Regions from separate parts of the Thermus sp. NEB1569 genome, predicted to be linked through region 1. Evidence: riboswitches for the same ligand, from Rfam matches in the RefSeq annotation. Region 1 holds a riboswitch; the other holds the start of a gene.

What was found. Region 1 has a riboswitch for cobalamin ahead of MI302_RS06180 (acyl-CoA thioesterase). Riboswitches for the same ligand answer to the same signal wherever they lie in the genome.
Region 2: it holds a riboswitch for cobalamin, as region 1 does, so the genes downstream of both, MI302_RS07325 (ABC transporter substrate-binding protein) here and MI302_RS06180 (acyl-CoA thioesterase) in region 1, are expected to answer to the same signal.

Annotation. Positions count from the first base shown of each region.
Region 1 is NZ_CP092445.1:1,039,028-1,053,570, reverse strand. It holds gene MI302_RS06205 (cobyrinate a,c-diamide synthase) at 1-13, opposite strand, end outside; gene MI302_RS06200 (protoglobin domain-containing protein) at 18-617, opposite strand; gene MI302_RS06195 (RNA-guided endonuclease TnpB family protein) at 773-1,384, opposite strand; gene MI302_RS06190 (helix-turn-helix domain-containing protein) at 1,502-1,852, opposite strand; gene MI302_RS06185 (alkaline phosphatase) at 2,086-3,591, shown strand; cobalamin riboswitch at 3,797-3,957, shown strand; gene MI302_RS06180 (acyl-CoA thioesterase) at 4,167-4,523, shown strand; gene metE (5-methyltetrahydropteroyltriglutamate--homocysteine S-methyltransferase) at 4,572-6,815, shown strand; gene MI302_RS06170 (ribonucleotide-diphosphate reductase subunit beta) at 6,799-7,767, shown strand; gene MI302_RS06165 (ribonucleoside-diphosphate reductase subunit alpha) at 7,782-9,452, shown strand; gene surE (5'/3'-nucleotidase SurE) at 9,481-10,215, opposite strand; gene MI302_RS06155 (histidinol-phosphate transaminase) at 10,331-11,308, shown strand; gene MI302_RS06150 (molybdopterin oxidoreductase family protein) at 11,765-13,897, shown strand; gene MI302_RS06145 (bifunctional precorrin-2 dehydrogenase/sirohydrochlorin ferrochelatase) at 13,882-14,543, shown strand, end outside; gene cobA (uroporphyrinogen-III C-methyltransferase) at 14,541-14,543, shown strand, end outside.
Region 2 is NZ_CP092445.1:1,267,824-1,282,366, forward strand. It holds gene MI302_RS07290 (DUF72 domain-containing protein) at 1-261, shown strand, start outside; gene mntR (manganese-dependent transcriptional regulator MntR) at 292-963, shown strand; gene MI302_RS07300 (serine hydrolase) at 945-2,111, opposite strand; gene MI302_RS07305 (SDR family oxidoreductase) at 2,121-2,858, opposite strand; gene MI302_RS07310 (hypothetical protein) at 2,943-3,257, opposite strand; gene MI302_RS07315 (ABC transporter ATP-binding protein) at 3,238-3,990, opposite strand; gene MI302_RS07320 (iron ABC transporter permease) at 3,977-5,005, opposite strand; gene MI302_RS07325 (ABC transporter substrate-binding protein) at 5,009-5,863, opposite strand; cobalamin riboswitch at 5,995-6,155, opposite strand; gene MI302_RS07330 (IS256-like element ISTth4 family transposase) at 6,383-7,603, opposite strand; gene MI302_RS07335 (ROK family protein) at 7,661-8,746, shown strand; partial or broken gene MI302_RS07340 (carbohydrate ABC transporter substrate-binding protein) at 8,703-8,843, shown strand; gene MI302_RS07345 (IS4 family transposase) at 8,931-10,022, shown strand; partial or broken gene MI302_RS07350 (ABC transporter substrate-binding protein) at 10,023-11,126, shown strand; gene MI302_RS07355 (carbohydrate ABC transporter permease) at 11,180-12,289, shown strand; gene MI302_RS07360 (carbohydrate ABC transporter permease) at 12,289-13,095, shown strand; gene MI302_RS07365 (NADPH:quinone oxidoreductase family protein) at 13,105-14,013, shown strand; gene MI302_RS07370 (ornithine cyclodeaminase) at 14,010-14,543, opposite strand, start outside.

The sequences.
Region 1 (14,543 bases):
GAAGCCTCAGCATGGCCTTAGCCTGGAGAAAGGCTCGCCAGGAGGCGGGCTGCTTCCTCCTGGGCCCTTTGCAGGAAAACCCCCACCTCCACCCCTTCCACCTGCGCCAGGGCCTCGAGGTAGGCGTGGAGATAGCCTTCGGAGATCAAGGCCATTACGGTAAAGCCCAGCCGGCGCCAGGCATCCGCCAGGACCTGGGCTTCCTCCTGGGAAAGGTGCTCCCGGGCCAGGCGGGAGACGGTATCCACCACCCAGTTCCACATGGCGGCCATCATGGCGTTGGTCACCCCCCGGCGTACGTGCACCAGCCCCACCAGGGTCTGCCAGGCGAAATACTGCCCGTTAAAGGGGCCCTCCACGGTGCGCAGGTACCAGTCCCTTAGGGTCTTCTCCCGGGCTGGCCTTTCCCCTTCCCGGAAGATGGCCCGGGTGGCGGGGTGGGCGAAGAGGGTGTCGTAGAAGCCCTGGACCACGGCGTCCACCCAAGACCTCATGGCCTCCTTGTGGCGGGCAAAGGTCTTGGCGTCCTCGAGGGGGCGGAAACGGGCGGAGGGGGGAAGCTGGGACCAGAACTCCTGGGCCAAAGCGTAAAAACGGCCGAGGCTCTTGTCGGTCATGGGTACCATAGTGACGACTCCCCGGACTAAAGTCCAGGGCTTCTCGGGGTGTTTCCCTGCGGGAAAGCACGCAGGGTCTCCCCCGAAGGCCCCGTCCAGGCCTTTGCCAGGATGTTTTGAGCGGCGGCCACATCCCGGTGGAGAAGCGTCCCACACTATGGACAGGTGTACGCCCGCACCCAGAGAGGCTTCTTCTCCCTATGGCCGCACACCGGGCAGTCCTGGCTGGTGTACTTGGGGTCTACCTTGATGACTCGCCTACCAGCCAAAACGCTACCGCTTGCGCGGTGAGCTTCCGCTTTGTAGGCGAGGATTTGGAGAAACTGGGCCCAGCCCGCATCCTGTACGCCCTTGGCTATATGGGAGCGGGAAAGGGCTTGAACGTTCAGGTCTTCGTGGACGATGGTTCCGTAGCGGTTTACCAGCTTCCTGGCTACCTTGTGGTGGAAGTCTTTGCGCTGGTTGGCGATCTTGCGGTGGAGCTTGGCTACCTTGAGCCTGGCCTTCTTCCTGCGGTTGCTTCCCTTCTTCTTCCGGGAAAGCTCCCTTTGGGCCTTGGCCAGCTTCTCCTCGGCTTTCTGGAAGTGGCGGGGAGCCTCTACCATCTCCCCCTCCGAGGTAACGAGGAAGTGGGGGTTGGTACCCAGGTCTATGCCGATGGCCTCCTCGCTTGGAGGCAAAGGCTTGGGGTCCACCTCGGTGATGAAGATGATGTACCAATGCTCGCCTTCCCGCTTAACCGTCGCCGTCTTGATCTTCCCTTCCAAAGGGCGGTGGAGCTTAACCTTGACGGAGCCAATCCCGTAGCTGCTTTCCCGTCAGGGAAACACCTTGAGGAGCACCCGCTTCCCGCCCTCCTGGAGCTTGACCCCGGTTTCGTAGGCCTAGGGGAAGGTAAAGGAGTCGTAGCGCCCCTGCCCCTTGAAGCGGGGGTATCCCGCTTTCTGTCCCGCCTTGAGCCTCCGGAAGAAGCCCTGGAAGGCTTTGTCCACCCGATGAAGAACATCCTGGAGCACCTGGGAGTGGACCCTTTTGTACTGGGGCAGTTCCTCTCGTATCTGGGGCAGGTACCTCTTCTGTTGGTAGAGGCCGACACTTTTCCCGGCCTTCTTGTAAGCATCCCTACGCTCCTGCAAGGCGGCGTTGTACAGCTCACGGCAAAGCTCAAGGGTGCGCTCCAGGTCTTTCACCTGGGGCTTGGTGGGGTAAAGGCGGTATTTGAAGGCTTTGCGCATGGCTGGCTTCTTCTACACAGTACCAAATCCGTGTCCACCTGTGGTGGACGTGGGGGAGCTATGCGGCCGCGTGCGGCCGCAATCCCCGGTTTGGTCAGCCTGTGTCACGCGTTAGCGTATCTTGAGGGCTATCTTGGAAACCGGGGGATTATAGCTCCCCCACACCCCCACTTTTCTCTAACCCTTGACCCGGCTATGACACAGGGTGCCTAGCCTACTCTTGGAGGTGAGCCATGAAGCGAAGGGATATCCTCAAAGGCGGTTTGGCGGCAGGAGCCCTGGTCCTTCTCCCCAAGGGTGGAGCCCAGGGAGCACCCCAGAACGTTCCCAGCCTCGGCCGGAGGTACCGGAACCTCATTGTTTTCGTCTATGATGGTTTCTCTTGGGAAGACTACGCCATCGCCCAGGCCTACGCCCGCAGGCGCCAGGGGCGGGTCCTTACCCTGGAAAGGCTCCTGGCCCGCTACCCTAACGGGCTCATCAACACCTATAGCCTCACCAGCTACGTCACCGAATCCAGCGCTGCCGGCAACGCCTTCTCCTGCGGGGTCAAGACGGTCAATGGCGGTCTAGCGGTACATGCCGACGGCACCCCCTTAAAGCCCTTCTTTGCCGCAGCCAAGGAGATGGGGAAGGCTGTGGGGCTGGTGACCACCACCACCGCAACCCATGCCACCCCCGCCAGCTTCGTGATTTCCAATCCCGACCGCAACGCCGAGGAGAGGATCGCGGGCCAGTACCTGGAGTTTGGGGCCGAGGTCTACCTGGGAGGCGGGGATCGCTTCTTCAACCCCGAGAAGCGCAAGGACAAGAAGGACATGTATGCCGCCTTCGCTCAGGCAGGCTACGGAGTGGTCCGCACTCCCGAGGAGCTGGCCCGCTCCAACGCCAGCAAGCTCCTTGGCATCTTCTCTGACGGCCACGTGCCCTACGAGGTGGACCGCCGCTTCCAGGGGGTGAAGGTACCGAGCCTCAAGGAGATGGTGCAGGCCGCCTTGGCCCGCTTGGCCGCCTACCGCAATGGGTTTGTCCTCCAGGTGGAAGCCGGGCGCATTGACCACGCCAACCACCTCAACGATCCCGCCGCCACCTTGTGGGATGTGCTGGCGGCCGACGAAACCCTGGAACTCCTCACCGCCTTCGCGGACCGGAACCCCGACACCCTCCTCATCTTGGTATCCGACCACGCCACGGGCACGGGGGCCCTGTACGGAACGGGCAGAAGCTACCTGGAAAGCAGCGTGGGCCTGGACCTCCTGGAAGGCCAGAAGGCCAGCTTTGAGCACATGCTGCGTGTCCTAGGGAACAACCCCGACCCCAGCCAGGTAAAGGAAGCCTTCCGGACCATGAAGGGCGTGACCTTGGAGGACGCCGAAGCCCAGATGGTGGTGGAGGCCATCACCAAGAAGGTCCACCGCCCCGATGGGGTGCGCTACGGCGTCCAGCCCAGCAACACCCTTTCCTGGGCCATGGTGCAGAAGGACGCCAAGAAGCCTGACCGGCCCAACATCGGCTGGAACTCCGGCCAGCACACGGCAAGCCCGGTGATGCTGGCCCTTTACGGCCAGGGCCTCCGCTTCCTCCCTCTGGGCCTCTTGGACAACACCCATGTCTTCCGGCTGATGGGCGAAGCCTTGAGCATTCGCTACCAGAACCCGGTTATGTCCGAGGAAGAGGCCCTCGAGGTTCTCAAGGCCCGCCCCGTGGGCATGGCTCACCCCGAGGACATCTGGGCCTAGGGCCATGCTCCCCTGAACCCCTTAAACGCTCTCGGGGCAGGAAACTTGGCAGATGCTCCTTCCTTCAGGCCGCCACCTTAGGCGGCCTGTTATATTTTGGCTCCGAGGCACGTCCCACCAGGGCTCCTCGGACAAATCCCCGATTCCCAAAAGGGGAAGCCTAGGCCTATTGACCTGGGATTCAAGATATGGTAGCTTCACTGGTAAGACACCCAAGACTTAGGGTGTCTTGGCCGCGATGCCAGGCCGACAGGCCTGGACGCCACCAGGCGGTGGGGGAAGTCCGGTGCAAGTCCGGCGCTGTCCCGCAACGGTAACCGGCTCTGTCCGGAAGCCCGAGTACCCGCTTCGCGGCCTTACCCCGTAGCCCTCGAGGCAAGGGTGAAGGTGGTGATGCCTGTGGGACCTTAGACTCCTAACCCCCCAAAACCCGGTGGTCCAAGGACCTTGGGCCAGGCGACCTTAGGCAAGTTCTTGCCCAGCACGGGGTTACTCCCCTTGGGCAGGTAGAAGGGATGATTTAGCTTTTACGGGCCCAAAGACGGCCCTGGAGGTCCGTGGTGAAGGAAACGCGCATGGTCTACCCGGTTTTCCCTGGGGAAACCAACCATTACGGGACCCTTTTTGGCGGCACCGCCATGGCCTGGATGGACCAGGCAGCCTTCGTGGCCGCAACCCGCCACGCCAGGCGCAAGGTGGTGACGGTGCACTCGGATGCGGTGGACTTCAAGCGCCCCGTGCCCCTGGGCTCCATCGTGGAGCTTGTAGCCCGGGTAATAGAGGTGGGCCGTACCTCCATGCGGGTGGAGGTGGAGATGTGGGTGGAGCCCATAGAGGTGGGTAGGGAACCCTACCTGGCAGCTAAGGGCGGATTTGTGCTGGTGGCGGTGGACGAGGTGGGGCGGCCGGTTTCCGTTCCCCCTCTTTCCTAACTCCCAGTGGGCCACCCTACCCTGGTCATGGGAAAGTTGAGGTAAGCGATGCGGGAAAAATTCCATGCGTCTTTAGAAGGCAACATCCGGACCCTGGCTTTTGGCCTTCCCCGGCTGGGCCCTAACCGGGAGTACAAGCGGCTTCTGGAAGCCTACTGGCAGGGCTCCTTGCCGAGGGAGGAGTTCCTCCAGGCCCTCGAGGACCTCGAGGGTCTCAGGATGGCCACCTATCGGGAACACGTGGACCTTTATCCAGCAGGGGAGCTCAGCCTGTACGACCCCATGCTGGACCTGGCGGTGGCCCTTGGGGTCTACCCCGTGGAACCTTTTGACCTGGAAGGCTATTACGCCCTGGCCCGGGGCAAGGGGGCCCTTCCCCTTAGGAAGTGGTTTGGCACCAACTACCACTACCTGGTCCCCCGGCTTCCGGAAAAACCCCGCTACACCCCCAGGCGGGGCTTTTTCCCCTATCCTGTTGGCCAAAAAACCCCAGGCTCGGCGGAAGGCCTTCCCACCCTGCTCGGTCCCTACACCCTTCTGCGCCTGGCGCAAAACCCCCCCGAGAGGGTGGAGGACCACCTCGAGGCCCTGGTGGAGGCCTATGCGGAGCTTCTTGAGCCTTTTGCCGGCACCCTCTTCCTCCTCCAAGAACCGGCCCTGGGGTTGGATGGGGTGGAACGGGACCTACCCCACCTCCTGAAAGCCTATGCCGCCTTGGCAAAGAGGGTACCTTTGGTCCTTCTCAGCTACTACCTGCCCCCGGCTTCGGAGGTGGTTCGGAGCCTGGCCAACCTTCCCTTGCGGGGCCTTGGGGTCTTCCCGGTAGGGGAAGCCCTGCCCAAGCTACCCCCAGGAATGGCCCTGGTCCTAGGGGTGGTGGAGGGGCAAGGCGTGTGGCGAACCCATCTCCTGGCCCTAGGAGGGATCCTGCCCCTGCTAGAGGGGCAGGAGGTCTGGCTGGCCCCTAAGGCCCCCCTTTTCCATCTGCCCTGGCGGGTGGATGAGCCCTTGCCCAAGGCCCTCGAGGGCCGGCTTGCCTTTGCCGTGGAAAGGCTACAGGAACTTTCCCTCCTCAAAGAGCTCTTGACGGATGGGCAAGGCCCAGCAGGCCACCTCGAGGCGGCCACCTCGCCCTCAAGGGCATACCAAGCCGCCAGGGCCTGGTACACCCCGCCTCCCGCCTGGGAGCTCCACCCTTCTCCCCCACCTCCCCCTAGGCCCCCCCTGGAGGTGCGGCGCCAGGCCCAGCAAGACCTCGGCCTCCCCCCCTTCTCCACCACCACCATCGGCAGCTTCCCCCAGACGGGGAAGCTCAGGGAACTTAGGAGGCGCCTGCGCTCAGGGAAGCTGGACCAGGCCACCTACTGGGAGAACATCAAAAAAGCCATCGAGGAAAACATCCGGTTGCAGGAGGAGCTGGGCCTGGACGTCCTGGTCCACGGGGAACCCGAACGAAGCGACATGGTGGAGTTCTTCGCCGAACGCCTACAGGGCTTTTTCATCACCCAGAAGGGTTTCGTCCTTTCCTACGGAAGCCGGGTCTGGCGCCCTCCCATCCTCTTTGCCCCTCCCCGGCGCCAAGAACCCCTGGTGCTTCGGGAAACCCTCTACGCCCAAAGCCTAACCGCCAAGCCCGTGAAGGCCATCCTAACCGGCCCCATCACCCTGGCCGCCTGGAGCTACCTGCCGGAAGGGGTTAGCTTCCCTGAGGCGGTCATGGCCCTGGCCGAGGCCCTAAGGCAGGAGGTGCGGGACCTGGCCGCCCGTGGAATCCGCTTTGTCCAGGTGGACGAGCCAGCCCTTCTGGAAAAAATGCCCCTCAGGCGGGAAGAGCAGCCCAGCTACCTAAAACTTGCCCAGGAGGCCTTCCATCGGGTGGTGGGCGATCTGGAACCCAAGGTACAGGTGCACCAGCACCTCTGCTACTCCGATTACGCCGCCTTAAGGCCTTTCCTGGAGGCCATGGACCCCGACGTGGTGAGCGTGGAAGGAGCCCGGCAGGACCCAGCCTTCCTCCAAAGCCTTAAGGACCTTCCCCTAGAGATCGGGCCCGGGGTATTTGATGTGCACACGCCAGAGGAAGCCACGGTGGAGGAGATGCTCACCCGCCTCCAGGGCTATCTCAACTTCTTTTCCCCGGCCTCCTTGTGGGTAAACCCCGACTGCGGTCTAAAAACCCGTAAACCCCAGGAGGCCATCTCGAACCTCAGGAACATGGTGGAGGCCGCCAAGCGGCTTCGCCAAGCCCTAGGTGGAAAATCCCCAGGAGGTGGCCATGCTCACCGAACCTAGACCCCACTACCGGCCCTACCAGTACCCAAAGCTCCTGGCCTACCGGGACGCCATTCGGCACAGCTACTGGCTCCACACGGAGTTCAGCTATGCGGCAGACGTCCAGGACTACGCCCTGGCGGATCCTGAGGTGCGCTCGTTGGTGGAGCGCTCCCTTCTTGCCATCTCCCAGGTGGAGCTTTCCGTGAAGCTCTTCTGGGCCAAAGCCTACGAGGTTTTCCCCAAGCCCGAGATCGCCGAGGTGGGCATGACCTTTGCGGAAAGCGAGGTGCGGCATGCCAACGCCTACGCCCACCTCCTGGACCTCCTCTCCCTGGAAGAGCGCTTCGCCCAGGCCCTCGAGGAGCCAGCCCTAAGGGATAGGCAAAAGGAGCTTTCCCAGGTCTTGGCCCGCTCGGGAAAGGGGGACCTCAGGGAGTACGCTAAAGGCCTCCTTCTCTTCTCCGCCTTTACCGAACACGCCTCCCTTTTTTCCCAGTTCTACGCCCTCATGGCCCTAAACAAACGCCTCGGCCGGTTCAAGGGCATCTCCAATGCCATCGAGGCCACCAGCAAGGAGGAAAACCTGCATGGGCTATTCGGGGTGGAGCTTCTTCGCATCCTAAAGGAAGAGCGCCCCGACCTCTTTGATGCCTCCTTCACCGAGGAGGTCCTCAAGCGGGTCCAGGCTTTCTTCCAGGTGGAGGAAGCCCTCTTGGACTGGATGTTTGCCAAAGGGGACACGGAAGCGGTGGGGCGGGATGAGGTCTTGGAGTTCCTGAAATGGCGGTACAACCAAGCCCTTTCCCTCCACGGCTTCCCCGCACCCTTCACTGTTAAGGAGGAAGCGCTTAGGGACACGGCATGGTTTGACCTGGAGCTTTTGGCGGACAAGGAGGTGGACTTCTTCAACAAAAGGAGCGTGGCCTACGCCAGGAGGGTGCAAAGCTTTGACCCGGACAGCCTGTTCTAAAGAGGGGGACGAGGATGCTAAAGACCAAAAGGGAGTACAAACCGTGGTACTGGGCCAACGAGTGGACCCGCCTCTACATGAGCCGGGGCTACCTTCTCCCTGGGGTGACGGTGGAGAAGAGGGTGAAGGAAATCGCCGACCGGGCGGAGGCCCTGACCCGCATCGAGGGCTTCTCCCGCAAGTTCCAGGAGTACATGGCCAAGGGTTGGTACTCCTTGGCCACCCCCATCTGGGCCAACTACGGCCTCAAGCGGGGTCTCCCCATCTCCTGCTACGGCACCTACGTGGAAGACGACACCGCCTCCATCCTGAGGGCGGTGGCGGAGATCGGCATGATGAGCAAACAGGGTGGGGGCACCTCGGTTTACCTGGGAGCCTTGCGCCCAAGGGGAGCCCCCATCCGGGACAACGGGGAGAGCAACGGCTCCTACGCCTTTGCCTCCCTTTTCGACCGGGTGATCGAGGTGTTCAACCAGGGTTCCACCCGCCGGGGGCAGTGCGCCGCCTACATCCCCATAGAGCACCCCGACTTTGAGGAGTGGCTCAAGATCCAGCGGGAGGGGAGCGAGATCCAGTCCCTCTTCTTTGGGGTCACCGTGGGGGATGCCTGGATGGAGGAGATGATAGGAGGGGATAAAAGGAAGCGGGAAAGATGGGCCCAGGTGCTGAAGAGCCGGGCCGAAGTGGGCATCCCCTACCTCTTCTTCCGGGACAACGCCAACCGCCAGGCTCCGGAGATCTTCAAGAAGTTGGGGAAAACCATCCACGCCTCCAACCTGTGCACCGAGATCATGCTCCCCTCAGGACCCGATGAAAGCTTTGTCTGCTGCCTTTCCTCCTTAAACCTCCTCCACTTTGACGAGTGGAAGGACACCGACGCCGTGGAAACCTTGACCATCTTCCTGGATTCGGTGCTGGACGACTTCATCGAGAAGGCAGAGGGGATTCCCTACATGGAGCGGGCGGTGCGCTTCGCCAAGCGCTATAGGGCCATCGGCATCGGGGTCTTGGGCTGGCACAGCTACCTGCAGTCCCAGGGGATACCCCTGGAGAGCGCCGAGGCGATCTTCCTCAACGGCCTGGTGTTCAAGACCATAAGGGAGAAAGCGGAGGAAGCTAGCCGCTGGCTCAGGAAGCGGCACCCTGAGGACGAGCTGGCCGAGGTCATGGAAAGGCGCAACGCCACCCTCCTGGCCATCGCCCCCACCAAGAGCAGTTCCTTCATCCTAGGCCAGGTTTCCCCCTCCATCGAACCCTACACCAGCAACTACTACCTAAAGGACCTGCAAAAGGCCCGGGTCCCCTTCAAGAATCCCTTTTTGCAGGAGCTCCTACGCCAAAAGGGCAAGGACGAGGAAAAGGTGTGGCGGAGTATCCTGGAGCATAACGGCTCGGTCCAGCACCTGGACTTTCTTACCGACGAGGAAAAGGATGTCTTCAAGACCTTTGCCGAGGTGTCCCAAAAGACCCTGGTCAACCTGGCCATAGGGCGGCAGAAGCACATTGACCAAGGGCAGTCCCTGAACCTGGTGATCCATCCTGAGGCCCCACCCAAGGACGTGAACGAGCTCTACCTCCACGCCTGGAGGGGTGGGTTAAAGGCCTTGTACTACCAGTTCAGCGTGAGCACCGCCCAGGCCTACAGCCGGGACCTTCTCCTCTCCTGCCGGGCCTGCGAGAGCTGAAAAGAAGGCGGGCGGGACCTGAATAGGGCTAATCGTGGGCCAAAGCCGGCTGGAGCTTGGCCTCGTCGGTGAGGTCCAGCCTAAGGGGGGTGGCGGCGATGAACCCCTGCTCCACCGCCCAGCGGTCCGTTCCCTCCTCCGCCTCCTTTAGGGGCCTGGCGGCAAACCAGTAATGGGGGCGGCCCATGGGGTCCTCACCCTCCACCACCACCCCCTCGTAGGACCGCACCGACTGCCGGGTCCAGAGGAAGCCCTTGGGCCGGTGGGGCAGGTTCACGTTCACCAGGAAGGGTCGCTCCAGCCGCAGGAGGGTTTCCAGCACCCGTTCCACCCAGGGCCTCAATGCGGAGAAATCCGGGCCCGCCCCGTTCATGGGGGTGCTGAAGGCGGCGGCGGAGAGGCCAAAGAGCCTTCCCTGCTTGGCCGCGGCCACCGTACCCGAGTGCCAGATCTCGTGGCCCAGGTTGCTCCCCAGGTTGATCCCGGAGAGGACCAGGTCCACGGGGCCAAAGAGGTGGAGGCCCAGGGCCACGCAATCGGCCGGGGTGCCCCGCACCCGGTAGGCGGGGAAATGGGGCCCCGGCAGGGGGGCCGGATGGGGAAAAGCCCGGACGGGGTGGGCAATGGTGATGGCATGCCCGACCCCGCTTTGCTCCACGTCGGGGGCCACCACAAAGACCTCGCCGAAGCGGCTGGCCGCCTCCGCCAAAGACCAGAGCCCTGGGCTGAAAATCCCGTCGTCGTTGGTCACCAGAATCCTCATGCCCCCACCCTAAGGGCGCTTTGTCAGCTCACCATCAAGCAATGGCCCAAGGTCCCACGGAACCTCAGTGGTCCAGGCTAAGGCGCTGCCCTGAACCCTAGCCTAACATGGAGGCATGTTGGACGATGTCCTGAGGCCCATCCACGGAGGTCCCGACGGGGGCCCTGAGCCCTTATACGACTTCTCCACCAACGCCAACGCCTTGGGGCCTAATCCCGTGGTCCTCGAGCACATCCAGGCCAAGGACCCTAGCCGCTACCCCGACCCCCTTTACCGAAACCTCCGCCGCCTCCTGGCCGAGGCCCACGGGGTATCGCCGGAACAGGTGGCCGTGGGCACGGGAACCAGCGAGCTCATCCACCGCCTGGTGCGTTGGAACTACCTCCGGGGCCCTATCCTCCTTCTAAAGCCCACCTTTAGCGAGTACGCCCGGGCAGCCCGGGCCCTGGACCTTCCCCTTTGGGAGGTGGAGACCCCGGAGGAGTACCTAAAGCTCTTGCCACGAAGCTCCATAGCCTTCCTCTGCCTCCCCAATAACCCCACGGGGGAGGTCTACCCCTTCCTGGAGGAGGCAGTGAGGCGGGCGGGAGGAGCCTTGGTGCTGGACCTGGCCTACTTCCCCCTAATGGAAACGCCCCCTTCCCTACCCCAAGGGGCTTGGCTCCTCTATAGCCCCAACAAGGCCCACGGCCTTACGGGGGTGCGGGCCGGGTACCTGGTGGCTCCCTTGGACCTCACGGTTTTCCAGAACCTGGCCCCCTCCTGGCCCGTATCCGTGTACGGGGAAGGGCTTTTGGAGGGGCAACTGGACCCCAGGGCCCAGGCCTGGCTGGAAAGCACCCGTAAAGAGCTTCACCGCCTGAGGGGACTTCTGGCCCAGGGGCTTAGGGAGTTGGGCCTCGAGGTGCGGGAAAGTCCCGCCAACTTCCTCCTGGTACGGGTGGGCCAGGCCGCGGAGGTGGCCAGGGCCCTCAGGGAGAAGGGCATCCGGGTGCGGGATGCCACCAGTTTCGGCCTTCCCGAGTGGCTCAGGCTTTCCGCCCAAAGGGAGGAGGCCATAGAGGCTTTGCTTAAGGCCCTGGCCCAGGTATAGCCAGGCTGCCACCGAGATCCCCACCATGGCCACCCTCCGGCCTACTGGGCCAGAAGCCACGCTGACCCGAGGCATAGGGGAGCCAACTGGATCACCCGGCCTGGTGGGCGCATGGGCCTCGAGGCTTACGCCATGTAACCGATAAGGGCTGGTCTGGGCTCAGTGCATCTCGGTTTCACCAAGAAAACATAGCCCGGGCCAGCCGAAGTCTCTTCCGGTCCACCTGGTTGCCGGCCAGGATCAGCCGCAGGCCATCCTGCTTGGGGTGAACCCTGGCTTTTTGGGTTCTGGTAGCTTCCCAAATTGCTGTTGTACCATATACTTGTGAGACTAAGCTATTACTATCAGAACGCTATGCACATATTCAGCGCTTTCTGTGCTTAGTGTAAGTCAAAATGTGGTCATTTGACCATTACTATCTTGACAAGCTGCACAACCACCCCTATACTTTCCCATATGAGGAGCCTCCCGACCCAGGAAGAGCACCCTCCGAACGGAACTCCCGCCACCTCCACCCATTGCGGTTTCTGCGCCATGCAGTGCGCGATGCAGTTACACGCCGACGGTACGGTCAAACCCCTACCTCACCCCATCAACAAGGGGAGGCTTTGTGTACTGGGCTTGACCTCGGGCGAACTGCTGGGGCACACCCATCGCCTGAGAACCCCTCTGGTGCGTAAGAAGGGGCAGCTTGAGCCTGCGAGCTGGGAAGAGGCCTTGGAGGTAGCGGTAGAGGGCTTCCGGCGCATTGCAGCCAGGCATGGTAACACCGCCAACGCGGTGTACGGTGGGGGCAGCCTGAGCAATGAAAAGGCCTATTTGCTGGGCAAGTTCGCACGATTGGTTTTGAAGACCCCTCACGTGGACTACAACGGGCGCTATTGCATGTCGGCGGCGGCCGCCGCCCAGAACCTTGCCTTTGGCCTGGACCGGGGGCTTAACCGTCCCCTAGCCGACCTACCCCGGTACGACCTGATCCTCTTAGCAGGCTCCAATGCGGCGGAGACCCTGCCCATGCTGATGCCATACTTCCACCAGGCCAAGGAGGGTGGCACCCGCTTCATTGTGGTGGACCCTCGCCATACCATCACCGCGAACCTCGCCACCTTGCACCTCGCGCTTCGTCCTGGCACCGATCTCGCCGTGGCCAATACCTTGCTCCACGTACTCGCCAAGGACCATCGCCTCAACTATGGCTTCATCGCTGAGCACACCCGAGGGCTAGAGAAGGCCCTGGCGGCGGTGGAGGGCTGTACACCGGTCTGGGCTGCGGAGATTTCTGGCCTGACGCCTTACGAGATCCAACAGGCCGCCCAACTGCTCGCCAGCGCCCGCAAAGCCCTCATCCTCACCGGGCGGGGGGCTGACCAGAATGCGCGCGGTGTGGACACCACCCTGGCCTATATCAACCTGGCGCTGGCACTGGGGGCGGATTTTGGTACCCTCACCGGCCAAGCCAACGGCCAGGGTGCGCGCGAGATGGGGCTGAAGGCCGACCAGCTGCCCGGCTACCGCAGCCTCGAGGACCCCAGCGACCGCCTGGCCGTCGCCAGGGTGTGGGGAATTGAGCCCGAGCAGCTCCCTGGCAAGGGGTATTCGGCCTTCGAGATCCTGCAAGCCATCGCCCGGGGCGAAATCCAGGGAATGCTGGTGATGGGCGCAAACCCCATCCCCTCTTCCCCACACTCGGATTGGGTGCGCGATGCCCTCGCCCGCATGGAGCATCTGGTGGTGATCGACCCCTTCCTTTCGGAGACGGCCCGCCATGCCAGGGTGGTGCTACCCGGCGCGCTCTGGGTTGAAGAGGATGGCACCACAACTAACCTCGAGGGCCGCGTGGTCCTGCGCCGTGCTGTACACCGCCCTCCTATTGGGGCCAGAGGCGATTTGGAGATCCTCCGCGACCTAGCCGTTGGGCTTGGGGCAGGGCAGTATTTCCGCTACACCAATCCCCGTGAGGTCTACGACGAACTACGCCTGGCCACCCGAGGGGCTAAAGCCGATTATTATGGCATCACCTGGGAGCGCCTAGAAGCCGGGGAGGAGGTATTCTGGCCCTGCCCCTCTGAAAACCGCCCTGGCACGCCCAGGCCTTTCGCCCAGGGCTTTCCCCAGGCTGACGGACGCGCGCACTTCATCCCTACGCCTTTTCGGCCGAGTGCCGAGGAACCCGATGGGCGCTATCCCCTCTATCTCACCACGGGGCGGGTCCTCTACCACTACCTCACCGGCAACCACACCCGCCGCCTAAAGCGCCTCATTAAGAAGTACCCCGAGCCGCTTTTGGAGGTTCACCCCGAAACCGCCCAGCGCCTGGGGCTTGCTGAGGGAGGCCTGGCCGTGGTCCGTAGCCGGCGTGCCAGGGCCTGTTACCGGGTAAGGTACAACCCCAAGATTCGCCCCGACACCCTTTTCGTGCCTTTCCATTGGGAAGGAGAGCGGGCCATCAACCGGCTGATTAACCCCGCCCTCGACCCCAGTTGCGGGATGCCCGAGTTCAAGGTGGCCGCCGTGGACCTCGCACCGTTCACCCAGCCCGAGACCGTGGCAACGGCAGCCGACCAGGAGGTGTCATGTACTACCCTGTGATGCTGGATCTACGGGGCCGCCCGGTCCTCTTCATAGGGGGAGGCTGCGAAACAGAAGCCAAGGTGCGGAGCTTACTGGAGGTGGGGGCAGCCGTCACGTTGATCTCTCCCCACCCGCACCCGGGGCTAGAACCCCTTCTGGAAGACGGCAAGGGCCCACGGTTTCGGTGGCTACGGCGGGGGTACCGCCGGGGAGACCTCGAGGGCTTTCAACTGTGCTTTGCCCATCCGCGCGAGCGCTGGCTCCACCCTCTCATCGCCCAGGAGGCCCGCGAGCGAGGGGTGTGGCTGAACACGGTGGATGACCCAGCCCACTGCGATTTCATCCTACCCGCGGTTCATCGGCAGGGGGCATTGATCATCGCAGTCTCCACCAGCGGGGTGGCCCCCGCCTTAGGGGTAAGGATCCGGCAGGAACTGGCCAAGAAATACGGCCCTGAGTACAAAGAATTTCTCCAAATACTGCACGCCTACCGAACCATTGTGAAGGAAACCTTTCCCCATGACTTCCAGGCTAGGAAGGCTGCCTGGTACCGCATGATGGACAGCCCCGCCCTGGAACTGGTAGCCCGGGGCGAAACCGAGGAGGCCAGAGAGGTTCTGCTCAGGGCTCTACACCAATCGGGGTTGGAGGGGGTGTCTTCATG
Region 2 (14,543 bases), 230 kb from region 1:
GTGGCGGTGCTTCGATGCCACGGAAGAAACGCAGAGTCCTGGAAAGGCCCTCACCAAAAGCCCTACGAGCGCTTCAACTGGCGTTACTCAGAGGAGGAGCTTCAAGACCTGGCCCAGGCTACCCTGACCCTTGCGGAGAAGGCCGAGACGGTTTTCGTCATCTTTAACAACAACTATGGCACCCAGGGCGTGGAGGCAGCCCTGGGGCTTAAAGGCCTCCTGGGCCTAGGCCCTCCTCCCTGGGCCAAGAAGCTTCTTTAACCCCTAGGGTTTCATGCTACCTTGAGGGGGATGACGCGCCCTCCCCTGTCCGAGGCCCAGGAGGACTACCTGAAGCAGCTTTTCCTCCTGGAGGCGGAGCGGCAAGGCCCGGTGCCCACCCAAGCGCTTGCCGAGCGCCTGGGGGTTAAACCCCCCTCGGTGACGGAGATGCTCAAGAAGCTCACCGCCTTGGGCCTGGTGGAGCATGCCCCCTACCAGGGGGCCCGGCTCACCGAGGCCGGGCGGCGGATCGCCCTGGAGGTCCTAAGGCACCACCGGCTCCTCGAGGCCTACCTGCACCAGGCCCTCGGCTACGGTTGGGAAGAGGTCCACCAGGAAGCGGAACGGCTGGAGCACGTGATCAGCGAGGCCTTTGAGGAAAGGATCGCCGAGCTCTTAGGCCACCCTCCCTTTGACCCCCACGGGGACCCCATCCCCACCAAGGACCTGGCCCTGCCGGAAGCCCCAGCCCTCCCCCTCTCCCAGGCTCCCTTAGGGGAGGCCCGGGTGGTGCGGGCCTTGGCCCAGGACCGGGGCACCCTCAACCTCCTGGCCAAGCTGGGTCTGGTTCCCGGAAAGGTCCTTAGGGTGGTGGAGAAAGGAGACGGGGTGGGCATCGAAATGGCAGGGGAGGTATTGCGCCTTCCCGAGGAGCTGGCCCAGGCCGTTGGGGTAGAGGCCCTTCAGGAAAGGGCCCCGTAAACCAGGGTGCGGAAGGCCAGGCCAAGCCGCTGCCCAAGCCGGGAGTGAAGAGCCCTTTCCGGCTCCAGCACGGAAAGGAGATTGGGGGCCTGGGTGAAAAGCAAGGCGCTCAGTTCCAGGGCGGGATCCACCAGGAAATACGTGCCGGCAAACCCCCACCAGTAGAAGTCCCCGGGGCTTCCCGGCGCCAGACCCCCAGGGCCCAAACGCACCGCCACCCCCAGGCCAAAGCCGTAACCCGGACCTGGGGTGTACTCCAAGCCCCGCCGCAACCCGGCTTCGTAAAGGGGACCCAGGTGGTCCTGGGTCATGAGGCGGCACAGGCTCGGGTGCAACACACCCCGGCCCATGCGCAGGGCCTCCAGGAACCGCAGGTAGTCCCAGGCCGTGCTTACCCCGCCCAGGCCCCCCGCATACCGGGGGGGCTCCGCCTCCACGGGGATCAGGCGGATGGACCTACCCGTTTCCGGGTCCTGGGGGAAGGGCCTTGCCAAACGGGTGGGATCCCTGGCCAGAAAGCCCGAGTTCCGCATCCCCAAGGGGGCGAACACCCGTTCCTCCAAGAGCTCCGCCAGGCTTCTCCCCGAAAGCACCTCCAAAAGATGCCCCAGCACATCGGTGGAAAGCCCGTACTCAAAGGCTTCTCCCGGCTGGAAGCGCAGGGGCAAAGAGGCCAAGCGGGTAAGGAACTCCTCCCGGGGAAGGTCAAACCGATCCACCCCCGCCTCCAGGTAGAGCCGTTTCACCGGGGAGCGGAAGAAGACCCCATAGGTAAAGCCCGCCGTGTGGCGCAGGAGGTCGTAGACGGTGAGGGGCCGCCTAAGGGCCTCGAGGGCCACCTCCTCCCCCACTTCCCGCCCCACCTTGACCCCGGCGAACCCCGGCAGGTACTTTTCCACAGGGTCCAGAAGGGAAAGGCTGCCCTCCTCCACGAAGGTGAGGGCTAGGGCGGAAACCCATGGCTTGGTCATGGAGTAGATGCGGAAAAGAGCGTCTTCCCGCATGGGAAGAGCCCTTTCCGGATTCAGATACCCCCCCACTCCCTGGTAGATCACCTCTCCCCCCCGGGCCACCAGGGCCACGTACCCGGGAAGAAGACCCTCAGCCACCTGCCTTTTCAAGAATTCATCTAGTCGGGAAAAGTCCATGCTCGCCTCTCAAGCGGGAGCAGCGCCGATGGTTCTACCCCCGTCCACGAAGAGGACCTGGCCGGTAATGAAGCTGGACTCATCCGAAACCAGGAAAAGGGCAGCGTAGGCCACCTCAATGGGCTTCCCCGTGCGCCCCAAAGGGGTGGCGGCGATGGCCTTCTCCCGCACCTTCTCCGGCACCTTAGCCGTCATCCGGGTCTCAATGAAGCCCGGAGCCAGGGCGTTCACCCGGATCCCCCACCGGCCAAGCTCCAAGGCCAGGGTCCGGGTCAGCCCCACCACCCCCGCCTTGGAAGCCGCATAGTTGGCCTGCCCCAGGTTACCCAGGTACACCCGGGAACTGGTGAGCACAATGGAACCAGGGTTGCGCTCCCGCATGGCCTCGGAGGCCGCTTTGGCCACCAGGAAGCTTCCCGTGAGGTTCACCCGGATCACGGCCTCCCAGTCCTCGAGGGGCATCTTCCAGTGGAAGTTGTCCCGGGTGATGCCGGCATAGTGCACCAGCCCGTCCAGGCGGCCCATGGCCTGAAGGGCCTCCTGGAATCCCCTCTCCACGGAAAGCGGGTCGGCCACGTTCATGGGAAGGGCCAAGGCCCCCGTGGCCGCCGCCGCCTCCCTTAGGGGCTCCTCCTCCAGATCGCAGGCCACCAGCCTGGCCCCCTCCTGGGCAAACAGCTCCAGGGTAGCCCGGCCGATCCCGTGGGCCGCTCCCGTGATCAGCACCACCTTGTCCTTTAGCCGCATCCGCCACCTCCTGTGTCTGGCGACCGAACGGTCGGTAAGTTCACCCTACCCCGTGGCGGGGTTTCCGTCAAGGGCTTCTTGGCCTCACCCCAGCCGCCAGGCGTAGTAAGGGGTTTCCACAAAGGCCGGAGGCCCTCCCAGATACACCCTGAGCCCCGGAAGGATCAGGGTTTCCCCCTCCCACTCAAAGGCCAAGGGGTCCACCGGCAAAGGGTAGTGGAGAACTCCTTCCCGGGGCAGGCCAAGCCGCAGGCGCTCGGGCAGGGAAAGCTTACCCACCAGGAGGTAGCGGGCCCTCTTGGGTCCGGATTCCGTGTAAAAAGCCACCTCCTCCCCTAGGTCCAGGAGGAAAGCCCGGCCCCGGATGTAGAGCCTAGCCCTATCCGTCCAGGTAGACATGGGGCCTCCCCATGAGGTGGGCCACCCGCACCCCTGGGCCGTAGAGGTTTTGCAGAAGGGCTTCCGTGAGCACCGCCTCCGGCCTTCCTTCCGCCAAAAGCCGTCCCCCTTTCAACACCGCCACCCGTCCGGCCAAAGCCGCCTGGTTGGGGTCGTGAAGGACGGAAAGAATCCCCATCCCCTTGGCAACCAGGTTTTGGAAGAGGGCCAGAAGCCCACCCTGGTATTCCAGGTCCAGGAAGGTGGTGGGTTCGTCCAGAAGGAGGTAGCGGGGCCTAGCCACCAGGGCCCGGGCCAGAAGAACCCGCTGGCGCTCCCCGCCGGAAAGACTGCCCAGGTACCGGCCCCGGAAACGGGAAGCCCCCGTAACCTCCAAAGCCCACTCCACCGCTTCCACATCCTCCCGCCCTTCCCGCCCCCAAAGGCCCAGGTGGGGAAGCCTCCCCAGACGCACCACCTCCTCCACCAAGAGCCCCTCCGGGTAGGGGCCTCCCTGGGGCAGGTAGGCGAGGAGCCGGCCCCGGGCATAGCTTCCATAGGCCCGAAGGGGCTTTCCCTCCAGAAAGACCCCCCCTGCCCTGGGCCGGAGGAGCCCCGCCATAACCCTCAGAAGGGTGCTCTTCCCCGATCCATTGGGGCCCAAAAGGGCCACCCACTCCCCCGGCCTTACGGCCAGGCCCACCCCTAAGAGGGCATAGGGCCCCACGATCCCCTTGGCCTCAAGCCCTTCCACGCCGCCTCCACATCAGGTACAGGAAGAATGGCCCCCCGAGAAGAGTGGTCACCACCCCCACGGGAAGCTCCGCCGGCCGGGTAAGGGTGCGGGCCAGGAGGTCCGCCAGCGTTAGGAGAACCGCCCCGCCTAGGGCAGAAGCAGGCAGAAGCAACCGGTAATCCTCGCCCAAGAGGCGCCGGAGGAGATGGGGGGTAATCAGGCCCACGAAACCGATGATCCCCGCCTGGGCCACGGCAGCAGCCACCAACAGGCTTGCGGCAAGGAGGAGGAGGAGTTTCAAGCCCTCGAGGGGTAGCCCCATACTCCGGGCCACCTCCTCCCCCAGCTGGAGGGCGTTCAACACCCGCCCTAAAAGCAACAGCGGGGGAAGGGCCAGAAGGAAAAAAAGGACCATGGCCTTCACCGAAGGCCAGCCCATGAAGGCCAGGTTGCCCAGGGTGTAGGCGAAGACCGCCCGCACCCGGTCGGCGTCCTGCATCATCAGGTAGGTGGTGGCCCCAGTCAGAACGCTCCCCACCACCACCCCTGCCAGAACCAGCTCCCCCGTCCGGGCCGCCCCCCCTGCCAGAACCAGGGTGAGGAAGCTGGCGGAGAGGGCCCCGAGGAACCCGAAGAGGGTAGCGGAAAGGGGCAGGCTTTGGAAGATGGCGTGCTGGGCAAAGGCGGGGGCCAGGCCCCCCAGCAAGCTGGCCAGAAGGGCCACGGCGAAGGCCGCCCCCGCCGCCGAGCCCATGAGGTAGGGGTCGGCCAAGGGGTTGCGGAAAAGCCCCTGGAAGCTGGCCCCCGCCATCCCCAAGGCCGCCCCCACCAGCATCCCCCCCAGGACCCTGGGAAGCCGCATCTCCGTGACGATGGGATTCTCCTTTAGGCCCAAAAGGGCCTGGAGCACCTCGCCCGGCGGCAGGCTCACCGCCCCCATGGCTACCCCCAGCACCAGGGCCAGGAGGAGCAGGAGGAGGAGCCAGAAAAAGACCAGGCTCCGCCTAAGGGCCAGGGGGAGGGCCCGGGTCATGGCCTAACGCCCATGGAAGCAATCCACCAGAAGCCTAAGCCCTTGGGCCACCCGGGGGCCTGGGCGGGAGAGGAGGCTATCCTGACCCTCGGTAAACACGCAGATGCGCCCTATCTGCACCGCCTTCACCCGGCTCCAGCCAGGCCTGGCCCGGATGGTTTCCAGGGCACCCGGGTAGGTGGCCACGATCACCTCGGGGTTCTTCTCCACCACGAACTCGGGGGCGATCTTGGGGAAAAGACCCAGCTCCTTGGGGATGATGTTCACCCCCCGGGCCTTTTGGATCAGGACCCCGATGAAGCTCTCCGGACCCACGGTGTAGGGAGTGGGGTCGATCTCATAGTAAACCCGGGGCCGGGTCGTGGCCTTGGCCGCACGGGACTCCTCCTGGTACACCTCCCGCTGGATCTGGGCCACCAGGCGCTCCGCCTGGGCCTCGAGGCCAAGAAGCTTCCCCAGGGTACGGGTGGTGCGGAAGATATCCTCGTAGGTCTCAGTGCGCACCGCATACACCGTTAGGCCCGCCCGCTCCAGGGTTTCGTACAAACGCCCGTACTTGGAAACCAGAACCAGATCCGGCTTCAGAGAAACGATGAACTCGGGGTTGGGATTGTAAAGCCCCCCCGCCTTGGGCAGGGCCTTCACCCTCTCGGGCCAGTCGGAGTAGTCGTCGGTGGCCACGATGCGGTCGCAAGCCCCTAGGGCGCAGACCGTTTCCGTCACCGATGGGAGCATGGTAACGATGCGCTTTGGGGGTGCCTTGACCGTGACCGTGCGCCCTAGGTCGTCGGTGAGGGTAAGGGGAAAAGCAAAGGCCAGCGCCAGAAGAACCGAAAGAACCGAAAGAACTCTCCTCATGCCTACCTCCCTAAGGCCGCTAGGGCCAGGCCCGGGGGAGGTAGGGAAAACCCCTGCCGGAAAGCGGCAGGGGCGCAAATGGCTTTGCAAACCCCCATCGCTCCCCCATCCGCGTGAGGTGCCCGCCTCGGGGTCTGGCGGGCGGCCCTGGCAGGTATTCGGGCTTCCGGCCTGCGAAGCTTAAGCCCAAAGCATGGCCGGTTACCGTTGCGGGACAGCGCCGGACTTGCACCGGACTTCCCCACTTTAAGCCTGGACTACGCGCCCAGGCACCAGGGCAACGGACCTGGCTTTGAGGCCCTAGCGGGCCTTAAGGCCAGGCTAAGCCTAATGGGGCAAAAAGGCAAGGGCTTGACACATTCGGGGACGGGTGATTTACTTAGTCCCGAGAACGAACTAAAGGGAAAAGGGAAAGGAACTGGGATGCGCAAAGGGGACACGCGGGAAATCCGCAGGCTCAACCGCCGGGCTATCCTGGCCCACCTGAGGCGGGGCCCCCTTACCCGGGCGGAGGTCGTGTCAAGAGTTATGTGTAAGAGTCTGTGTACGGGGGGCATACCGCTCCTGAAGCATCTTCTCCAGCACCTCCTTCACCTCCGAGAACCCCTTTAGTTTCCGTTCTGCCCACCTCCCTTCCTGCCTCTCCGACTCCAGGTAAAGAAGCTTGTACACCGCCTCTTCCTTAGGAAACTTGTGGTCCCGCACCTTCGTCCCCCGCCGTAGCTCCCGGATAAACCGCTCCATCAGGTTGGTGCTCCGCAGGTACGGCCAAAGCACCTTGGGGTACCCGTAGAACCGCAGGAAGGCCCCCGAATCCTGTACCCAAAGCCCCACCACCCCCGGGTACCGCGAACCCCAGGCGGCCTTCACCTCCTCCAAGGCCCCAAGAGCTTCTTCCCGGCTCTCCGCCCCGTACACCCGCCTCAGGTCCTCCGCCAGCAGGGCCCGGTCCCGGGAGCGCACCTGGGACAGGCTCCACCGCACCCCGTGCACCACGCACCGCTGCCACTCCGCCTGAGGGTAGACCCTGCGGATCGCCTCGGGAAGCCCGGGCAGCCCGTCGGTGATGAAGAGCAATACCCGCCGCAGGCCCCGCTGCCAAAGCTCCCCCAGGACCCCCTCCCATCCCAGGGCGCTCTCCGTGGGCAACAGCCAAAACCCCAGGACCCGCCTCTCCCCATTAGGGGCGATGCCCAGGGCCACATACACGCTTTCCCGTACGATCCCTTCTCCTTCCCTGAAGACCTTTAGGGAAAGCCCGTCCAGGTAGACGAAGGCCATCTCCTCGGGCAAAGGCCGGGTGCGGAAGGCTCCTGCCGCCTCCAGGACCTCGTCCGTCAGGGCGCTCAGGGTCTCGTGGGAGTAGCGGTGGCCTAAGAGCAGGCTCAGTATCTCGGCCGCCTTGCGCTGACTGACCCCGGCGGCGTAAAGGGCTACCGCCACTTCCCCCACGTCCACCAGGCGGCGGACGTAGGGCTTAAGGAAAGCCGGGTAATACCGAGATTCCCGATCCCTAGGGACCTTCAGGTCCACCTGGCCGAAGGCGGTCTCCAGCTTGCGGGGGTAGTAGCCGTTCCTGCGGCCTCCGTGCACCTGCAAGAAGGCCGTCCGGTCCAGCTCCAGAACCGTCTGCAGAACCTCGGCTACTGTCTCCCGCACCGCTTCCCTCAGCAAGATCCGCAAGGTATCCTGGTCCACGGGGCACCTCCTCGTGCTAAGGTGTGCCCCCCTATTAAACACGGACCCTTACACATAAATCCTTACACGACCCGGGCGGACCTTTCCCGGCTTACCGGTTTGGCTAAAAGCGCGGTAAGCCGCCTGATAGATGAGCTTTTACAGGAGGGCCTTCTGGAGGAAGGGGCCTTTACCTCTCCCCCCGTGGGCCGGCCCGGCACCCTCTTGCACCTACGCCCTGGCGCCCGCTTTGCCCTAGGCGCGGAACTGGGGGTGGAGGAAACCGTCCTTCTGGCCCTGGACTGGCGGGGAGAGGTTCTATGGGCCAAGGAATGGAGCCACCCCCGGGAGGCCGGTCCCAGGGAACGTCTGGAACGGCTTCTGCAGGAGATTCTTCCCCATGTACCGGGGCCCTTGGGCCTGGGGTTCACCCTGCCTGGGGTGGTGGTGGAGGACCGGCTCCTCCTGGCCCCCAACCTGGGCTGGAAAAACCTGGACCTCCGGCCCCTGCTTTCCCACTTTCCCCTGCCCACGGCCTTGGAAAACGATGCCAAGGCCTCGGCCCTGTCCGAGGTCTTCTTTCACAGCGAGGCTAACCTCGCCTACCTGGTGCTCAGCACGGGCTTGGGAATCGGGGTGGTATCGGATAGCCGGATCCTGCGGGGAGCGGGTGGGGCCGCTGGGGAGCTGGGCCACTGGCTCGGCCAGGGGCACAAGCCCTGCGCCTGCGGCCGGGTGGGGTGCCTGGAAACCGAACTGGGCCTCGGTGCCCTCTTGGAGCATTACCGGTCCCTGGGCGGAAAGGCGGGGGCCCTCGAGGCCCTGCTCCAGCAGGCCAAGCAGGGGGAGGCTTTGGCCCTCGAGGCCATCCACCACTTGGGCGAGGCCTTGGGCCGCTTCCTGGCCAACCTGGCTGGGGCCTACGACCCGGCCCGGGTGGTCATAGGGGGCAAGGCAGCCGAGTTCTTCCCCTACCTGGAGCAATCCTTGCGCCAGTCCTTGGCGGCCCATGCCTTCCTGGAAGCCCATCGTTCCTTGCCCGTGCAACCTTCCCTTTATGGTCACCTGGCCCCGGCGGTGGGTGGGGCTAGCCTCTTTTTGGTGAGGTTTTTCGAGCTGGGCGGCCTGTGGGCAGAAAGCCCACGTCGCAATGGAGGTAGGTATGAGGAAGTGGCTTTTGGCGATCGGCGTGGCCTTGGGGCTTAGCGCCCTGGCCCAGACGGGCAAGCTGGAGATCTTCTCCTGGTGGGCGGGAGACGAAGGCCCGGCCCTCGAGGCCCTCATCCGGCTTTATAAGCAAAAGCTCAGTACACGTCAAAACGTGGGACCACCCCTTTAGGATGGACCTGCGCCCACGTGGATGGGCAGGTACCCATAGGAGGTGGTCCCCATGGAACAGCTTACCCCACTCATCAACGCCTTGAAGCGATACTGGAAGGCCGACCTCAGGCGCCTCACCTTCCTGGCCGCCCTGGTGATGGCTCTGGTCACCGCCCGCACCACAAGCGGCCCCAGACTCGCTCTTTCCCTCGGCTCCATAGCCAGCCCTGACCCCCGCTCCGCCTACCGAAGGTTCCAGCGGTTCTTGGCCTGGCCGGGGCTGGACGGGGAGGGCTATGCCCGCTTCATCTTCGCCCTCCTCCGACCCCAAGGGCTCCTCCTGGTCATGGACCGGACCGAGTGGGAGCTGGGGAAGAGCAAGGTCAACCTCCTGATGCTGGCCTTCCTGTACCAAGGCCTGGCCGTCCCCCTGTTCTGGAGCTTCCTTCCCCACGACGGCAACTCCTCCACCCCCGAACGCATCGCCCTGATGGAGAGGGCCTTGGCTTTCCTGAGGGCCCACTTCCCCCACCTCCGGGTGGAGGGGTTCCTGGCGGATCGGGAGTTCATAGGGGAGGCGTGGTTCCGGTACCTGGAGGAGAAGGGCATCCCCCGGTGCATCCGAATCAAGGCCAACACCCGGATGTGGCGGTTGGGCTCGGGCCCTCGGGCCTGGGAGCTCTTTGCCTCCCTGAAGGTGGGAGAGAGCCGGGTGCCCAGGCGGCGGTACTGGGTCTACGGGCGGCGCATGTGGGTGGTGGGGTTGCGCCTTGGGGTCCGGGAGTGGCTGATTGTGGCTACGGACCTGGACCCTCACCGGGTGCTGGAGGTGTACGGGCTCAGGTGGGGGATAGAGCGGCTCTTTGGGGCCCTGAAGGGGCGGGGATTTGACCTGGAGGCCACGCACGTGACGCGGGGGGAGAGGCTTTCGCGGCTTTTGGTCCCCTTGAGCCTGGCCTTCGTGTGGGCGTTTCGGACGGGGCTTGTGCTGCACCGGGTGCGTCCGGTGAGGCCCAAGAAGCACGGGAGGCTGGGACAGAGCCTCTTCCGGGCGGGGCTGGACCTGCTCACCCTTTGGGCGCTTGCCCTCTGGGGTGCAGGGGGAGGAAGGCGCGGAAGTCCCTTGGGGTTATGCCCTATGGAGGTTTTGACGTGTACATAGAAGCAAAAGTATCCCGGTGTGGAGGTCATCAACGCCACGGTTACCGGCGGGGCAGGGGTGAACGCCAAGGCGGTCCTGAAGACCCGCATGCTGGGCGGTGACCCGCCCGATACCTTCCAGGTGCACGCCGGACAGGAACTCATCGGCACCTGGGTGGTGGCCGACCGCATGGAGGACCTCACCAGCCTCTTCCGGCAGGAGGGTTGGCTCCAAGCCTTCCCCAAGGGCCTCATCGACCTCCTCTCCTACAAGGGAGGCATCTGGAGCGTGCCCGTCAACATCCACCGCTCCAACGTCATGTGGTACATCCCCGCCAAGCTGAAGGAATGGGGGGTGACCCCGCCCAAGACCTGGGCGGAGTTCCTCGCCACCTGCCAGACCTTGAAGCGGAAGGGCCTTGAAGCACCCTTGGCCCTGGGCGAGAACTGGACCCAGCAGCACCTTTGGGAAAGCGTGGCCCTGGCCACCCTGGGAGCCGACGGCTGGAATAACCTCTGGAGCGGCAAGCTAAAGTTCACCGACCCCAAGGCGGTGGCCGTATGGGAAACCTTTGGCAAGGTGCTGGATTGCGCCAACAAGGACGCCGCGGGGCTTTCCTGGCAACAGGCGGTGGACCGGGTAGTCCAGGGCAAGGCCGCTTTCAACATCATGGGCGACTGGGCCGCCGGCTACATGAGCACCACGCTGAAGCTGAAGCCCAGTGTGGACTTCGCCTGGGCCCCCTCCCCCGGCACCCAAGGGATCTTCATGATGCTCTCCGACTCCTTTGGCCTGCCCAAGGGAGCCAAGAACCGGCAAAACGCCATCAACTGGCTCAAGCTGGTGGGCTCCAAGCAGGGCCAGGACACCTTTAACCCCCTGAAGGGCTCCATCTCCGCCCGGCTGGACTCCGACCCCGCCAAGTACAACGCCTACGGCCAGTCGGCCATGAAGGACTGGAAGTCCAACCGCATCGTGGGCTCTTTGGTGCACGGGGCCGTAGCACCCGAAAGCTTCATGAGCCAGTTCGGCACGGTGATGGAGATCTTCTTGCAAAGCAGGAACCCACAAGCGGCGGCCAACGCCGCCCAGGCCATCGCCAACCAGGTGGGCTTGGGCCGCTAGAACCCCTCGGCCCGTGGGGGCAAAAGCCCCCACGGGCTTTTCCCGGAGGCCTCATGCGCGACCGGATCGTAGCCTTCCTGGTCCTCCTTCCGTCCTTGGTGGCCGTGGGCATCTTCGTCTACGGCTTCATCGGGCAAAACCTCTGGGTTTCCCTCACCGACTGGGGAAAGAACCCAGCCCAGGCCCTGGCCCTGAGGCCAGAGCTCCACTTCGTGGGCCTGGAAAACTACCGTGAACTCTTCACCGGCTTCGTGGACGTGCGTTTCCGCCAAAGCGTGGTCAACCTCATCTTCTTCACCCTCTTTTTCATGGGGGGAAGCCTGGGCCTAGGCCTCCTCCTGGCCATGGCCCTGGACCGCGGGCCCAAGGGGGAAGGCTTTTTCCGCACCGTCTTCCTCTTTCCCATGGCCCTCTCCTTCGTAGTCACCGGCACCATCTGGCGCTGGCTCTTGCAGCCCCAAGGTGGGATCAACGTCCTGCCCACCCTCTTTGGCCTACCCCCCTTCCACTTCCCCTGGCTCACCACCAGGCAGCAGACCTGGGTCTTTGACTGGAACCAACTGCCCTTTTACACCGCCTTGGCGGTGGGCCTAACCCTCTTGTACGTGGCTTGGAAAGCCCACCAGGAAGGGGAAAGGAAGCGGCTTTTCTGGAGCCTGTTGTCCAGCGGGGTCCTCCTGGTTTGGGCCTTCACCCTGGGCAGGACCACCCACCTTCTCCCCTACCCCGAGCCCCACGGCTTCAGCCTAGCCCTGGTGGGGGTGATTCTGGCGGCGGTCTGGCAGATGTCCGGCTACACCATGGCCCTTTATCTGGCGGGTCTAAGGGGAATCCCCGTGGAGGTGCTGGAAGCGGCCAAGGTGGACGGGGCCAGCGAGTGGCAGACCTACCGGCACGTCATCTTTCCCCTCCTCGCCCCCATCACCCTTTCCGCCATGATCGTCCTGGGGCACATCGCCCTGAAGATCTTCGACCTCATCTTCGCCATGGCCGGGCTGGACTACGCCCCCACCGATGTACCCGCCATCTACATGTACCTCCTCGCCTTCCGCGGGAATCAGTTCGCCAAGGGGGCGGCCATCGGCATACTCCTCTTGCTCTTGGTGGCCTTGGTGGTCATCCCCTACCTGGTAAGCCAGCTTCGGAAGGAGGTTAGGCGCTGATGGGCCGGTTCTTCCTGTACGCCTTCTTACTCCTCGCCACCCTCTTCTTCCTTCTCCCCGTCTATCTGGTGATCCTCACCGCCCTGAAGGAACCCGCCAAGATTACCCTGGACACGGTCTGGCGCTGGCCGGACCCCGTGTACTGGGAAAGCTTCAAAATCGCCTGGGATGCCTTCCGGCCCAAGTTCCAAAACAGCGTGGTCCTGGCCCTTTCCGCCACGGCGCTGTCCGCCCTGGTGGGAGCCCTCAACGGCTACGTCCTGGCCAAGTGGCCCTTTAGGGGTTCTAACCTCCTGTTTGCCCTCATGCTCTTCGGGATGTTCATCCCCTACCAGAGCATCCTCATCCCCCTTTTCCAGTTCGTAAAGGCCATAGGCCTTTACGGCACCCTATGGGGCCTCATCCTGGTCCACGTGGTCTACGGCATCCCCATCGTTACCCTTATCTTCAAGAACTACTACAGTGAAATCCCCGATGAGCTGGTGGAGGCTGCCCGCATAGACGGGGCAGGCTTCTTCGGCATCTTCCGCCACGTAATCCTGCCCCTTTCTGCCCCCGCCTTCGTGGTGGTGGCCATCTGGCAGTTCACCCAGATCTGGAACGAGTTCCTCTTCGCCGTGACCCTGACCCGGCCGGAAAGCCAGCCCATCACCGTGGCCCTGGCGCAACTGGCAGGCGGTGAGGCAGTGAAGTGGAACCTGCCCATGGCCGGGGCCATTCTGGCCGCTTTACCCACCCTTCTGGTCTACATCTTCCTGGGCCGGTACTTCCTTCGGGGGCTCCTGGCTGGCTCGGTAAAGGGGTAGACTCCTGCTATGCGCGCCTGGGTGCAAGAACGCCTTCAAGGCCCCATGACCTTTAAGGAGATCCCCGACCCCACGCCGGGCCCGGGAGAGGTAGTGCTGGAAGTGGAGGCGGTGGGCCTGAACTTCGCCGACCACCTCATGCGGCTTGGCGGATACCTCACCCGGATTCATCCGCCCTTCGTGCCGGGCATGGAGGTGGTGGGCCGGGTGGAGGGGCGGCGCTTTGCCGCCTTGGTAGGGCATGGGGCCCTGGCGGAGAAGGTAGCCGTGCCCAGGGAAGCCCTTCTACCCGTGCCCGAGGGGCTCTCCCCGGAGGAGGCCGCCGCCTACCCGGTTTCCTTCCTCACCGCCTACCTGGCCCTGAGGCAGGCGGGGGCCAAGCCCGGGGAAAAGGTCCTGGTGCAGGCAGCGGCGGGAGCTTTGGGAACAGCTTCGGTGCAGGTGGCAAAGGCCATGGGCCTAAAGGTGCTGGCCTCCGCCTCGAGGCCCGAGAAGCTGGATTTTCCCCAGGCCCTGGGGGCTGAGGCCGTCGCCACCTATGCGGAGCTCCCCGAAAAGGCCAAGGCATTCGGCGGGGTGGATATCCTTCTGGAGGTGCGGGGTAACCAGCTGGAGGAAAGCCTTTCCCTTCTGAACCCAGGGGGAAGGCTGGTCTATATTGGGGCCGCCGAGGGAGAGGTGGCGCCCCTGAATCCCTTGCGCCTCATGCGGAGGAACCTCACGGTAATGGGCTTTTGGCTTGCTCCCCTCCTCAGGGAAAAAGCCCTGGTGCAGGAGGCCTTGCGGTTTCTCCTGCCCCGTTTGGGCAGGGAGCTCAAGCCCGTGGTGGGAAGGGTTTTCCCCTTCCCCGAGGCTGAAGCCGCCTTCCAAGCCCTCCTGGACCGGGGCCATGTGGGCAAGATCGTCGTCCGCCTTTAGTCCAAGCCCAGGAGGTGCCGCACCGCCGCCAGGTCAAAAAGGGCGTGGCCCACGCTCTTGAAAAGCACGGGGTCCCCTTCCGACCGCTTGCCCAAAAGGGCTTCCCTTAAGGTCACCACCGGCTTGGAAAGACCCTGAAGCTCCCCGGCCTCCACCAGGGCATCCTCCGTGTCGCAATAAACCGCCGCCCGCTCCACCAAGGCCCTTGGCACCTCGCGCGTCTCCGGGCGGAAGCTCCCCACGGCGGCGATGAAGGTGCCCTCCGGCACCCTCTCGGGTAGGACGGGGGTGGAGCTCGATGTGGCCGTGACGATGAAGGCCACCTCCTCAGGCACCTCAGGGGCCACCCACTCCTCCGCCTCGAGGCCCATACCCCTGGCCTTGGCCAAAAGGGCCTCGGTCCGCTCCCTGCTCCTTCCCCGGATCCACACCCGGCGCAGGGCAAATCCCTCGGCGAAGGCCTCGAGGTGGGCTTCCCCCTGAACCCCAGGCCCCACCAGGAGCAGGGCCCCCTCTTGCCTGGGAGCAAG